Linked DNA regions of Pyxidicoccus trucidator. The main gene of each other region encodes a partner of the protein of the gene in region 2 in a complex. Links are inferred from orthologs where the notes say so. Each region holds a gene or a part of one and is shown on either strand. Other genes may lie near its edges. The genes, in order: uvrA and mfd.

Region 1 (6,759 bases), on a different replicon or contig from region 2:
CCGCCGCGCCCGGCGCCAGCAGGCCGCCCGCCAGCACCGGCGCGTTCACCACCTTGAAGACGTCGCCGGGGTTGTCGAGGAAGCGCGCCCCGTCATAGCTCAGCGGCACCGTGCCCTGGTTGCGCACGGTGATGGACTGCTCCGCGGTGGCGCCCAGCGCCACGCGCCCGAAGTCCACGCGCAGCGGCGTCACCTCCAGCTTGGAAGCGACGCCCAGGCCGCTCAGCGCAATCACCGCGGGCTCGCAGCCCTCGCACACCACCACGTGCAGCGCCGCCTCGGCGGAGCCCAGGCGCTTGGGGGCGTAGGCCACCGGCACCACGCGCTCCTCGCCCGGCGCCAGCGTGGAGGACTGGCCGGCGCCCGCGGAGAACTGGTCCGCGTCCGAGCCCTGGACGGACAGCACCAGCGGGCTCTCCACGTCCGAGGGGTTGCGCACCGTCACCTCGCGCATCTCCACCAGGCCCATGGCCACGTTGCCGAAGTCGAGCGCCGTGTCCGGCACCTCGACGAAGGCCTTCACGCCGCGGCCATTCACCGGCACCACGCCCTCCACCTCGGCGTCGGTGAGGATTTCCACCATGCCCTGCACCACGCCCTCCACCCGCGGCGTGAAGTGGACCTCAATCTCCTGCTCGCCACCGGCGGACAGGGTGAAGGGCTCGAAGGGGGGAATCACCACGTTGGGCACGCTGGAGACGGCGCCCTCCACGCGGTACGAGGCGCGACCACCGTTGGCGATCTTCAGCTTGAACGACTTGGTGCGTCCCAGGGCCGAGGGACCGAACTCAATCATCTCCGGGCGGACCACGAAGGCGCTCTTCGCCTTCTGGGAAGACGGCCGCTCACACGCCACGCCCATCACCAACGCCGCCGCCACCCACGCCACCCACAGCGCCCTTCGCATAACGACCTCCCACCACGCCCTGGGACTTCGAATCCGTCGCCGCGCTGATCCACGGCTCCGGGGGTGGGCCCTCTGCAACCCGGGTGCCCGCGATTCCCGGGGCGAAGACGTCGGAAGGCCGACGCGGCAAACCTCTGGCCTCCCTGGGAAAGGCGTCGCACCGCGTGTGGAACGACATTTCCCATTCACCCCGAAGGACTGAAATTCCTTCAGTAAGCGCGGGTAACACACGGACACCCTGGACGACCGGGTGGGGCAGCCAGCTTCACCGAGCCCCAAAAGGCGCTGGAGCTCCGAAGCTCCGGCGCGCTGGGCTCAGGGACTCCGGTGCTCAGGCGGCGGGGCGCGACGCGGGGGCCAACAGCCGCCCCACCACGCCGGTGCCCCACAGCACGCCGCCCACGCACACCAGCGCGCCGGTGACGGCCAGCGGCGACACGGCCTCGCCCAGCAGCAGCGCGCCCATCACCCACGAGAAGGCGGGCGTGAGCTGGGTGGCCACGCCCCCCGCCGCGGCGGTGACGTAGCCAAAGGCATACGTGAAGGTCATCTGCGCCACCACGGACGTCAGGCCCACGCCCAGCAGCGGCAGCACCACGTCCCACCCCAGCGGCCGCCAGTCCTGCACCGCGAAGGGCAGGCTGAAGAGGAGGCCGAAGAGACAGAAGGAGAGGAAGACGGTGGCCGAGTCCGTGTCGTGCCGCAGCGCCCGCACCACCACCACCGCCGCGCCGCCCAGCACCGCGGAGCCCATGCCCGCCCACGCGCCCAGGCCCATCTCCAGCGAGGCGCCCCCGTCCATGGTGCTCCACATCACCAGGCCCGCGCCCAGCGTGGTGAGCGCCAGCCCGGCCAGCAGCGGCCCGGTGACGCGCTCGCGCAGGAAGAGCCAGCCGATGATGGCCGCGTAGATGGGCCAGCACGCATTGAGGAGCACCGCCGGCCCCACCGTCATCCGGTCGATGGCGACGAAGTACAGGTAGACGGCCGCGCCGCCGAAGATGCCGCGCAGCGCCCACAGCGACAGGCGTCCGTAGCGCGGCCGGCGTCCCAGCACGGGGAAGTAGACGGCCAGGAACAGCAGCCCGATGACGAAGCGGCCGGACGCCACCTGCCCGGGGGACAGGCGGCCCGCCAGCAGGCGGGTGCACAGCGCCATCACCGAGAAGAGGAAGCTCGAGAAGATGAGCAGCGGGACACCGCGGTAGCGCTCCGGAAGGACCCAGCGGTTCATGGACGCCGCGCACCCTACAGGGAAACGCCTCCCCCGCCAGCCCCGCCCTGCCCGCCCGGCCGCCCACCTGCCACATGTGGGATGAGCGTTGAAACCCGGCGCGTTGAGCGTCATTCACTCCACCCGTGCGAGTTTCCACGCACCGGAACACCCATTCAGTGGTAAACGGCCGCCCATCATGTCCGAGCCCGACGTCATCTCCCTCCGAGGCGCCAAGGAGCACAACCTCAAGAACGTCTCCCTGGACATCCCCAAGAAGAAGCTCGTCGTCTTCACGGGGGTGTCAGGGTCCGGCAAGAGCTCGCTCGCCTTCGATACGCTCTACGCGGAAGGCCAGCGTCGCTACGTGGAGAGCCTCTCCGCCTATGCCCGGCAATTCCTGGGGCAGATGGAGAAGCCGAAGTACGACACCATCCGGGGACTGTCGCCCACCATCTCCATCGAGCAGAAGGCGGCCAGCAACAACCCCCGCTCGACGGTGGGCACCGTCACCGAGGTGCATGACTACCTGCGCGTGCTCTACGCCTCCATCGGCGTGCAGCACTGCCCCAACTGCGGGCGCAAGGTGGGCAAGCAGAGCGCGCAGCAGATTGTGGAGGAAATCCTCAAGTCCCCCGCCGGCACCAAGCTGCAAGTCCTGGCGCCCCTCGTCACCAACCGCAAGGGCGAGCACAAGGAACTGCTGGCCGAGGCGCAGAAGCGCGGCTTCTCCCGCGCGCGCATCGACGGGGTGCTGAAGAGCCTGGAGGAGCGCATCGAGCTGGACAAGAAGTCCAAGCACGACATCGCGCTCGTCATCGACCGGCTGGTGCTCAAGCCCGACTTGAAGACGCGCCTCACCGACTCGGTGGAGACGGCGCTGCGCGAGGGCAAGGGCACCCTCATCGTCACCGACGAGAAGGGCACCCCCGCCTCGGACCGCGTCATGTCCGAGCTCAACGCGTGCCCCACCTGCGGCCTGTCCTTCGGCGAGCTGACGCCCGCGTCCTTCTCCTTCAACAACCCGCTGGGCATGTGCACGGACTGCAACGGCCTGGGCACCAAGCCGGAGATGGACCCGGACCTCATCGTCCCGGACCCGTCCCGCACCATCCGCGACGGCGCCATTGAGCCCTGGGCCAGCGGCATGAATCGCGGCGAGGGCTGGACGGCGGACTTCGTGGAGAGCCTGGCCAAGGCGTTCAAGATTGATTTGGACGTGCCCTACGCGAAGCTGTCCAAGCGCGAGCGGGAGACGCTGATGTACGGCTCCCACGGCAAGAGCTTCACCGTCGAGTGGGGCGAGGGCGGCCAGTACAAGATGGAGTGGGAGGGCCTGGTCGAGCGGTTGATGCGCAACTTCAAGACGACCACCTCCGAGGCGCGCCGCACCGAGCTGCAGAAGTACTTCAGCGACAAGCCCTGCCCCTCCTGCAAGGGCGAGCGCCTGAAGCCGGAGAGCCGCGCGGTGAAGGTCCACGGTCACACGATTGTGCAGCTGAGCCGGCTGACCATCTCCGACGCGCTGGGCTTCCTGGGGGAGATGGGGCTGACGGCGCACGAGCGGAAGATTGCCACCGAGCTCCTGAAGGAGATTCGCAGCCGCCTGTCCTTCCTGGTGGACGTGGGGCTGGGCTACCTGATGTTGGACCGCACCGCGTCCACGCTGTCCGGCGGAGAGAGCCAGCGCATCCGGCTGGCGTCGCAGATGGGCAGCGAGCTGACCGGCGTCATCTACATCCTCGACGAGCCCTCCATCGGCCTGCACCAGCGTGACAACGGCAAGCTGCTGACCACGCTCAAGCGCCTGCGGGACTTGGGCAACTCCGTCCTCGTGGTGGAGCACGACGAGGAGACGATGGAGGAGGCGGACTGGCTGGTGGACTTCGGCCCCGGCGCGGGCGAGCTGGGCGGCCAGGTGGTGGCGCAGGGCACGCCGGCGCAGGTGATGGAGAACGTGGCCAGCGAGACGGGCGCGTACCTCTCCGGGCGCAAGGAAATCGAGATTCCGGAGCAGCGCCGCAAGCTGGACCCCAAGCGCAAAATCGTCATCCAGGGGGCGCAGGAGAACAACCTGAGGAACGTGGACGCGGAGATTCCGCTCGGCGTCTTCAGCGCGATTACCGGCGTGTCCGGCGCGGGCAAGTCCACGCTCATCAACGACATCCTCTTCCCTGCCCTGGCGCGGCACCTCTACGAGAGCCGCGAGACGCCCGGCAAGCACAAGTCGATTCAGGGCTTCGAGCACCTGGACAAGGTCATCGACATCGACCAGCGCCCCATCGGCCGCACCCCGCGCAGCAACCCCGCCACGTACACCAAGCTGTTCGACAACATCCGCGACGTGTTCGCGATGACGCCCGAGGCGCGCGCCTTCGGCTACGGGCCGGGCCGCTTCAGCTTCAACATCAAGGGCGGGCGCTGCGAGTCGTGCGAGGGCGACGGCGTGAAGCTGGTGGAGATGCACTTCCTCGCGGACGTGTACGTGCCCTGCGAGAGCTGCGCCGGCAAGCGCTTCAACGAGGCCACCCTGCGCGTGCGCTACAAGGGGAAGAACATCGCCGAGGTGCTGGACTTGAGCGTGCGCGAGGCGATGGAGCACTTCGGCGCGCACCGCGACATCATGCGCGTGCTCCAGACGCTGCACGACGTGGGTCTGAGCTACATCCGCCTGGGCCAGCCCTCCCCCACCCTGTCCGGCGGCGAGGCCCAGCGCATCAAACTGGCGCGCGAGTTGGCCCGCGTGGCCACCGGCCGCACCCTCTACATCCTGGACGAGCCCACCACCGGCCTGCACTTCGAGGACATCCGCAAGCTGCTGTCGGTGCTCAACCGGCTGGTGGAGGCGGGCAACAGCGTGCTCGTCATCGAGCACAACCTGGACGTCATCAAGAGCGCGGACTGGGTGATTGACCTCGGCCCCGAGGGCGGCGCGGGCGGCGGCCTGATTCTGGCCACCGGCACACCCGAGCAGGTCGCCCGCGTGGAGGGCAGCCACACCGGCCGCTACCTGGCGCACGTGCTGTCCAAGGCGCGGCGCGCCCGCGTGGGCCAGCGCGTGGACGGCCCCGCCCTGCGGGAAGTGGCGGGCTGACGCTCGCGACACTCCGTCCCGTGACAATGGAGCGGGGGGCGGGGGTGCCTTCATTCACCCCCAACCCCCCGTCCACCTTGGAGGAATGGTGTCACGGGAGGGGTGTGGGTCGCGAAGTGAGACGTACCGCGTGACACATGATAGGGAGGCCACAATTCCTGTCAAACGCGCGTCAACTGATTAATGTGTATTGATAAAGACGCATTCCCACCGGAATGGGGCGCCCAGACACGCGCGAGAATTCCGGTGCGGGTGCGGCCAGGCGGCACCGGGGCGGGCTTCGGCCGGGCGGGAGGGCCTCCCCTCCTCCCTGGAGGGGGACAGTCCCAGAGGGCACGGCACCCCACGGCGCAGCGGTAGGTGGAGTCCCGACGTGCGGTTGGGTAGGGTTCGCTTCTCGTTTTCTTGGAGCCCCCACCTTTCGCCACGAGGGAGCACCCCGTCGCATGGCCCAGACAGCCGCTGCGCAGAGCAACAAGTTTCCACCGCAAATCCCGTTCATCATCGGCCAGGAGGCCTGTGAGCGGTTCAGCTTCTACGGGATGCGCGGCATCCTGACCGTGTTCCTGGCGGACTACCTGCTCAAGCAGTCCATGGACGCGGGCGGAGGCGACGAGCGCAACGCCATCGCGAAGAGCTACTTCCACCTCTTCATGTTCGGCGTGTACTGGTTCCCGCTGGTGGGCGGGTGGCTCGCCGACCGGATGTTCGGCAAGTTCAAGGTCATCCTCTGGCTGAGCCTCGTGTACTGCGTGGGCCACGCGTGCCTGGCGTTCTTCGAGGACGTGCCGCTGGGCTTCTACTTCGGCCTGCTGCTCATCGCGATGGGCTCGGGTGGAATCAAGCCCTGCGTCGCGGCGATGGTGGGAGACCAGTTCAACGAGTCGAACAAGCACCTCGTGAACAAAATCTTCTCCATCTTCTACTGGAGCATCAACCTCGGCTCGTTCTTCGCGGCGCTGTTCATCCCCGCGGTGCTGGCGAAGTACGGGCCGTCGGTGGCCTTCGGCATCCCCGGCATCCTGATGTTCATCGCCACGGCCATCTACTGGGCGGGCCGCAAGCACTACGTCATGGTGCCGCCCACCGGGAAGAACCCGCACTCGTTCTTCAAGGTGGTCCTGGCCGCGCTGAAGCCGAAGGGCGAGCGCACGAAGGGGAGCCACTGGCTGGACACCGCGCGGACCGAGCACCCCGAGGCGGCCATCGACGGCGCGAAGGCCGTGCTCCGCCTGGTGGTGCTCTTCATCCCGGTGATGTTCTTCTGGATGATTTTCGACCAGAAGGCGTCCACGCTGGTGCTCCAGGCCAAGGCCATGGACCCGGTGGTGGGGCCCTTCACCTTCCAGCCGAGCCAGATTCAGCTCATCAATCCCGGCCTGGTGATGATTCTCATCCCCCTGCTGACGATTGGCGTGTACCCGCTGTTCAAGCGCCTGGGCTGGGAGTTCACCCCGCTGCGCCGCATGCCGCTGGGCATGGTGCTGTGCGCGGCCTCCTACGTCATCGCCGGCTTCTTCCAGCAGCGCATGGACAACAAGGAAG
Region 2 (7,402 bases):
GGTTCGGCGCCCGCTAGCGGGGCCCTGGCGGCGGCCGGGCCACGCGGGGCAGCGTCACCGCGAAGCAGGTGCCGGCGTCCACCGACGACGCCACGTCCACCCAGCCCCCGTGGGCGGTGACAATCTGCGAGACGATGTAGAGCCCCAGGCCCAGCCCGTGGTGCTGGGGCTTCGGCTGGCCCGGCTCCAGCGTCGCGCGGTGGAAGGGCGCGAAGAGGCGCGTGCGCAGCGAGTCCGGAATGGGCGGCCCTCCGTTGTGCACCTCCACCCGCTGGAAGTGGCCGTCGGCGGCGGCCAGCCGCACCCTCACCTGCGTGCCTTGAGGGCTGTGCTGCAGGGCGTTGCCGAGCAGGTTGGACAGCACCTGTCCCAGCCGCTCCTCGTCCCAGACGCCCGTCGAGTCGCCCTGCACCTCCAGGCAGACGCCGCGCTCCGGGTGGGCGGGCTCCAGCTCGGAGATGATGCGGCGGCACACCTCCTCCATGCACACCTCGCGCGGGCGCAGGGGAATGCCCCCGGCCATGCGCGCCCGGGTGAAGTCCAGCAGCTGCTTCACCAGCCGGGCCATGCGCCCGGCGCTCCCGTCGATGCGCTCCACCCCGCGCCGCACGTCCGGCGTCAGCGTGTCCCTGGCGAGCAGGGCCGCGGCGGACAGGCGCACCGCGGCCAGCGGGTTGCCCAAATCGTGCCCGAGCACGCCGATGAAGCGCTCCTGGAAGCGCGCCTCCTGCTCGCGCTCCAGCTCCAGCCGGCGCCGCGCGGTGACGTCCCGGCTGATACCGAAGAGGGCGTAGACGGTGCCGTCGCCCCGGCGCAGCACGCCCTTCGTCGTCTGCCAGATGCAGTCGGTGCCGGGGCCGCCCTCGGAGTCCTCGTAGGTGGCCGTCTGCCCGGACTCCGCCACCGCGCGGTCATGCTCCAGCGTGGGCCTGGCGTTGTCGGGGCCCAGCAGCTCCGCGTCCGAGCGCCCGAGGATTTCGTGGGGCTCGCGGTTGAAGGCGCGCGCGGTGGCGGGGTTGATGAGCACGTAGCACCCGTGCAAGTCCTTCACGTAGATGGCGTCCGTGGCGCTCTCGATGACGGCGTGCAGCAGGTCATGGTCCCTCCGCAGGGCCTCCTGGGCGGCCATGCGCTCGGTGAGGTCCTCCAGGAAGAGGACGACGCCGTCCTCCCAGGGGGACACGCGCGCCAGCAGCCACACGGTGCCCACGGGGGACTGGCGGGACAGGCGCGCCACCTCGGGCTCGCGGCGCACGGCCACCCGGACGCACACGGCGAACAGGCCGCACTCCCCCGCCCACGGCGCCTCGTCCAGCAGCCGCTGGCGCACCAGCGGACGCTCCTCGCGGCCCAGCCAGCGCTCCGCGTGCGCGTTCGCGGAGACACACTCGAAGTCGAGGATGCCTCCCACCGCGGAGCGGACGCTGCGCAGCACGACGACTGCCTCGGACGGCGGCAGGTCTCCCCCACTCCCCGAGCGCTTGTTGCTCCCACGACCCGATTGCATGTGGCGTGGCACCCCCCAGCGATGCCGTTGGGTGAAGCCTCGCCTGGGGGTGGGCAGGGGGACAACCGGCCCCCGGGGTGGCCGAAGCGTGCCGGAGCGAACCTGGGGGGCGATGTACCCCCTGACAACACGACAGGCGGCGCGCTCTGTCGTTGATTTGGCCACGGCGGGCCCCTAATTACCCCGGGGCCCTCAGGGTCCACTCATGGACACTCCCTTCACTCAGAGGCTGGATGGCGAGGCGGCGCCGCACGGCGGCATGCCTCCGGTGGCAGGCGACCCTCTCGCGCAACTGCTGGACGCACTGCAGCCCGGCCGCCGTGCGCGGACGCAGGGGCTGAAGGGCGCGGCGCGCGGCCACGTGCTCGCCCGTCTGCACCTGGCGACGCAGGCGCCGCTGGTCTGCGTGGCGGTGGACGAGGAGGCAGCCGATGCCCTGGCCGCCGACCTGTCCTTCTTCCTGGGAGGCACCGGCAGCCTGCTGGAGCCGCGCGTGCTGCGGCTGCCCGCGGACGAGATGCTGCCGTACGACGAGCTTTCGCCCGACGCGCGCACCGTCACCGAGCGGCTGGGCGCCCTCTTCCACCTGGGCCAGGGCACGCGCTTTCCCGCGGTGGTGCTGTCCGTGCGCGCGCTGTACCGCCGCGTGCTGCCGCTGGACATGATGACGTCGCTGTCCGAGCGGGTGGTGGTGGGGCAGGACTTCGACCGCGACTCGCTGGCGCTGAAGCTGGCGCGCATGGGCTACCGGAACAGCCCGCTGGTGGAGGACGTGGGGACGTTCTCCGTGCGCGGCGGCCTGCTGGACGTCTTCAGCCCGCTCTACGACAAGCCGGTGCGCCTGGAGTTCTTCGGCGACACCATCGACTCCATCCGCGCCTTCGACCCGCAGTCGCAGCGCACGGTGGACTCGCTGAAGGAGGTCATGCTCGTGCCGGCGCGCGAGGTGCTCCTCACGGACCAGACGCGCCCGCGCGCGGAGGCCGCGGCCCGCGCGGTGGCGGACCGCATCAACCTGCCCACCATTCAGCTGCGCGAGCGGCTGGAGGCGCTGCGCGAGGGGCTGCCCGGCTTCGGAATCGAGGGCTTGCTGCCCGGCCTCTTCGAGGGCGGCCTCGCCACGGTGTTCGACTTCCTGCGCACGTGGGGGCAGGAGGCGCCCGTCTTCTACCTGGACGACCCGCTGGGCGCGGACCGCGCGGCCGACGAGCTGTGGTCGGAGCTGGAGCGCTCCTTCACGGCGGCGGAGGAACGGCAGGACCTGGTGTCCCCGCCCCTGGAGCACTTCCTCACGCGCGACGCGGTGACGGAGCGGCTGGGCGCCTTCCGCGTGGTGGAGGGCGGCGGCCTGTCGCTGGCACAGCAGGAGCGGCCCCCGGTGCTCTTCAGCTTCGGCGGCACCCAGGATTTGCGCGAGGCGATTCTCGCGCACCATGGCGAGGAGGGCGCCCTCAGCCCGCTGGTGGAGCGCCTGCAACGGTGGCGGGACATGGGTGTGGCGTGCGCGGTGGCGTGCGGCACGCTGAGCCAGGCGGACCGGCTCAAGCGGCTGTTGCAGGACCGCAGCGTCATCGTGAAGGTGCACACGGAGCCGCTGGCGGACGCGTCGAAGCTGTACGAGCCGTCCATCTGGGCCCACCTCTTCACCGGCGAGGTGAGCCACGGCTTCGTGGACGGCGCGGGCGGGCTGGCGGTGCTGGCGGACGAGGAGATTTTCGGCGTCCGCGCGCGAAGGCGGCCCAAGCGCAGCAAGAAGCTGGACGCGTTCGCCTCGGGCTTCGGAGACCTGAAGGAAGGCGACCTCATCGTCCACACCGACTTCGGCATCGGCCGCTACGCGGGCCTGACGAAGATGGAGGTCAACGGCGTGCCCGGGGACTTCCTCGTCCTGGAGTACGCGGGCCGGGACAAAATCTACCTGCCGGTGGGCCGCATGCGGCTCATCCAGAAGTTCTCCGGCGGCGACCCGGACACGGTGCAGCTGGACAAGCTGGGCACCACGAGCTGGGAGAAGACGAAGAAGCGCGTCAAGGAGCAGCTGCTCAAGATGGCGGCGGAGCTGTTGCAGATTGCCGCCGCGCGCAAGGCGCACCCGGGCCATGCCTTCAGCGCGCCGGACCGGTACTTCGCCCAGTTCGAGGCGGACTTCGAGTTCGAGGAGACGCCGGACCAGGCCAAGGCGATTGAGGACGTGCTGGCGGACATGCAGAAGCCCCAGCCGATGGACCGGCTCGTCTGTGGCGACGTGGGCTATGGCAAGACGGAGGTGGCCATGCGCGCTGCCTTCAAGGCCGCGCTGGACCGCAAGCAGGTGGCGGTGCTGGTGCCCACCACGGTGCTGGCGCAGCAGCACTTCCTGTCCTTCAAGAAGCGCTTCAAGGACTACCCCGTCACGGTGGAGGTCATCTCCGGCATGAAGAAGGCGCCGGAGGTGCGCGAAATCCTCAAGCGGGCCAAGGAGGGCAAGGTCGACATCCTCATCGGCACGCACAAGCTGCTGGGCGGCGACGTGGCCTTCAAGGAACTGGGCCTGATGATTGTCGACGAGGAGCAGCGCTTCGGCGTGAAGCAGAAGGAGTCGCTCAAGAAGTGGCGCTCCCAGATTGACGTGCTGACGCTGACGGCGACGCCCATCCCCCGCACGCTGCACATGAGCATGTCCGGCGTGCGCGACATGAGCATCATCGCCACGCCGCCCGAGGACCGCCGCGCCATCCGCACCTTCGTGATGAAGCACGACGACGCCGTCATCAAGGAGGCCATCGAGCGCGAGGTGGCGCGCGGCGGGCAGGTGTTCTTCGTCCACAACCGCGTGGAGTCGCTCCCGTCCATTGAGCAGCAGCTGAAGACGCTGGTGCCCCAGCTCAGCATCGGCGTGGCGCACGGGCAGATGGGCGAGGGCCAGCTGGAGAAGGTCATGCTGGCCTTCACCGAGCGCAAGCACCAGGTGCTCCTGTGCACGTCCATCATCGAGAGCGGCATCGACATCTCGAGCGCCAACACGATGATTGTGAACCGGGCGGACCAGTTCGGCCTGGCGCAGCTCTACCAGCTCCGTGGACGCGTGGGCCGCAGCAAGGAGCGCGCGTACGCGTACCTGCTGGTGCCGTCACGGCGGGCGGTGACGAAGGACGCGCAGCGGCGCCTGGAGGTGCTCCAGAACTTCACCGAGCTGGGCGCGGGCTTCTCCATCGCCTCGCACGATTTGGAGATTCGCGGCGCGGGCAACCTGCTGGGCGACAAGCAGTCGGGGGCCATCGCCGAGATTGGCTTCGACATGTACGCGCAGCTGCTGGAAGAGGCCGTGGCGGAGATGCAGGGCCAGCCGCCTCGCGTGCAGGTGGAGCCGGACGTGACGCTGCCCATGCCGGCGCTCATCCCGGACGACTACGTGAGCGACGTGCACCAGCGGCTGCTCTTCTACAAGCGCTTCAGCCAGGCCAGCCACCCGGACGAGGTGACGGACCTGCGCGCGGAGCTGGTGGACCGCTACGGCGAGGCGCCGGACGAGGTGGACTCGCTGTCCGAGCTGACGCTGCTGAAAATCGACATGCGCGACTTGCGGCTGCGCGCGCTGGAGGTGGGCACCGGCCGGCTGGTGGTGACGCTGGGCGCGGACGCGCTGCTGGACGGCGCGAAGGTGGCGGGGCTGGTGCAGCGCTCGAAGGGCGTCTACCGGCTCACCCCGGACATGAAGCTCATTGCCCGCGTGCCCCAGGGCGCCAGCGGGCATGACCTCATCGCCGAGGCGAAGAAGGTGCTCCGCGACTTGAGCCACTGCGCGCTGCCGCAGGCGTAGCGCGGCGGGCAGGCACGGTCGTGAAAGAGAAGAGGCCCGGGACCTGAGGGTTCCGGGCCTCTTTCATTTCAGGAGCAGCGGCCTCGCAGCGGCCCCAGGTAACAGGCTCAGGCGGCCTGGGGCTCCGCCGCCACCGGCCGCACCAGGAACTCGCGGGCCGCTTCGAGCGCGCGCGTGTCGGTGAGCACCTGCCCCGGCGCGGAGCCATGGCCGATGAGCGCACCCCGCCAGCGCAGGCTCATGTAGCCCGCCGTCAGTTGCAGGCTCTGGATGGGCGGCTGCGCCACGCCGTCGTCCTCCTCGGAGGAGTGCGCGGTGACAAGCGACAGCACCTTGCCCTGCATGCGCTCGCGGAAGCGCAGCTCGGGCAGGCGCAGCCACCAGGACCAGTGCTCGAAGTAGTGCTGCGCCGTGGAGGACAGGTGGTACCAGTAGATGGGCGAGACGATGACCAGCTCGTCCGCCGCCAGCGTGCGCTCTGCCAGCGCGAGCAGCTCCGGGACGGGCTTCGGGTAGCTGCTGCCCGGCGCGTGGCGCAAGTCACGGAAGGGCTCACGCAGGTGCTCCTCCAGGCGAAGCCACTCCACCGCCGTGCCGGACGGGAGCGCCTCGGCGGCGCGGCGGGCGAGCTGCTCCGCGTTGCCGCCCACGCGGGAGCTGGACAAGAGGAAGAGGACGCTGCGGGAAGTCGAGGGGGTGGAGCTCATGGCGGGTCCAGAAAGGAAGTGGCGCTCTCTTAACAGGGCACCGGGCCGGACGCAGAAGTGCACGCGTCACTCCGCCGGGCAGTGCCAGCCCCACACACGTGGAGCGCTGCGCCCTCCGACCCCTCCGTCGGGAGCAGGCGGCCCGGTTCCGCGCCTTGATAGGCTCGGCGCAGGTGCACACAGGAGTGTCCATGGCGGTCGCGCCTCCAGCGAACAGGATTCCGTCCCGGACCGTCGTGCTGGGCGGAATGGGCAATGACGACGCGAGCGGGCTCTCCGCGCGGCTGCTGACCGTGCTGGAAGGAGCCCTCGCGCTGCCCGGCTACCGCTTCGAGCGACTGGAGGACGCCAGGCCCGAGGACCTCCAGACGAACCGCTGGAGCCAGCGCGACGGCCCGGTGATCCTGGTTGGAGTGGTGGGGGACGTCCCGTCCCTCGAACAGGAGTACGACCGCGCGGAGGCGGCGGGAGGCACCTGCCTCATGTTCGCGCTGAGAGGGAGGAGCCGGAGCAGGTTCGAGGAGCGGCTCCTCGCCGAGCGGGGCATCACCGAGTTCGTCGACTCACCGGAGGAGCTCCTCCAGGAGCTCGTCCGCGCGGTCCGCGCGTGGGAGCAGAACACGCTGGGAGGGTTGCTGCTGGAGGGACAGCGGTTCAGGGTGCTCCACGGCGTCCCCCGGTTCGAGCCCGTGCGCGTCGACGAGCTCGTCCCCCATCGCGGCAAAGAGGAGGTCCTGGTGTTCCATGGGCCGCCAGGGCCAGAACTGAAGCGCATTGCCCTCGATTACGCCGCTTCGCGAGCGCCCCTCCGGTTCCTACGGGAGGACGTGCCTGTCCTCCCCGAGCTGCTCAAGCCCTACTTCGGCAACCAGGAGGCCCTCTTCGTGGAGGAGGTGGACCAGCGCCCGGCTCGGGAGACCCACGCCCTGGTGCGGACCCTGAGCGACGCTCCCCCTCGCAACAGGGATGAGGGCCCGCGGCTGGTGCTCACCACGCGCACCAGCCGCCTCGGTGCGCTCAAGGCGATGCTGCTGGGACAGGGCTTCCAGGCGCGGGACATCCTCGTCCAGGCGCTTCCCGTGTCGGACGCACCGGAGGAGCCGCGCCCGGCCGACGACGGAGCCCCCCTGGCCCCGCCCCTCGAACACCCCGTGAACCAGCCCTGGGTAGCGCCCGAGGTCAGTGCCGCGGTCACCGCGGCCGCCGAGGAGCAGGGGAAGAACCTCGGGGACTCGCTCGAGCTCGTGCTGGTCGGAGACTTCCCGCGAGATGACCAAGGCAAGCAGTTGCTCCAGGAGCGTCTCGACCAGGCGGCGCGGACGCTGCTGGACGCCTGCGCCACTCCCGAAGAAGCCCTGGCCCGGCTGACCTGGAGCATCCGCGGACTGC

Evidence for each region.
Region 1: the proteins of mfd (region 2) and uvrA are in contact, whole or in part, in a crystal structure (PDB 4DFC), measured with the Escherichia coli proteins. The link is inferred for Pyxidicoccus trucidator from one-to-one orthologs.

The regions. Positions count from the first base shown.
Region 1 is NZ_JAAIXZ010000011.1:308,671-315,429, forward strand. What follows is about bases 1,926-5,414. They hold uvrA (excinuclease ABC subunit UvrA), read left to right. Parts: upstream 1,926-2,319; coding sequence 2,320-5,214; downstream 5,215-5,414. Other genes in these bases: G4D85_RS29335 (DMT family transporter), read right to left, coding at 1,926-2,141. Outside these bases: G4D85_RS29330 (choice-of-anchor D domain-containing protein), read right to left, coding at 1-907; more of G4D85_RS29335, read right to left, coding at 1,239-1,925; G4D85_RS29345 (POT family MFS transporter), read left to right, coding at 5,661-6,759. UniProt on the Escherichia coli protein: The UvrABC repair system catalyzes the recognition and processing of DNA lesions. UvrA is an ATPase and a DNA-binding protein. A damage recognition complex composed of 2 UvrA and 2 UvrB subunits scans DNA for abnormalities.
Region 2 is NZ_JAAIXZ010000001.1:1,048,324-1,055,725, forward strand. Bases 1,375-5,506 are described here. They hold mfd (transcription-repair coupling factor), read left to right. Parts: upstream 1,375-1,712; coding sequence 1,713-5,306; downstream 5,307-5,506. Other genes in these bases: G4D85_RS04430 (PAS domain-containing sensor histidine kinase), read right to left, coding at 1,375-1,507; G4D85_RS04440 (flavodoxin family protein), read right to left, coding at 5,414-5,506. Outside these bases: G4D85_RS04425 (hypothetical protein), read left to right, coding at 1-17; more of G4D85_RS04430, read right to left, coding at 14-1,374; more of G4D85_RS04440, read right to left, coding at 5,507-6,013; G4D85_RS04445 (hypothetical protein), read left to right, coding at 6,205-7,402. UniProt on the Escherichia coli protein: Couples transcription and DNA repair by recognizing RNA polymerase (RNAP) stalled at DNA lesions. Mediates ATP-dependent release of RNAP and its truncated transcript from the DNA, and recruitment of nucleotide excision repair machinery to the damaged site.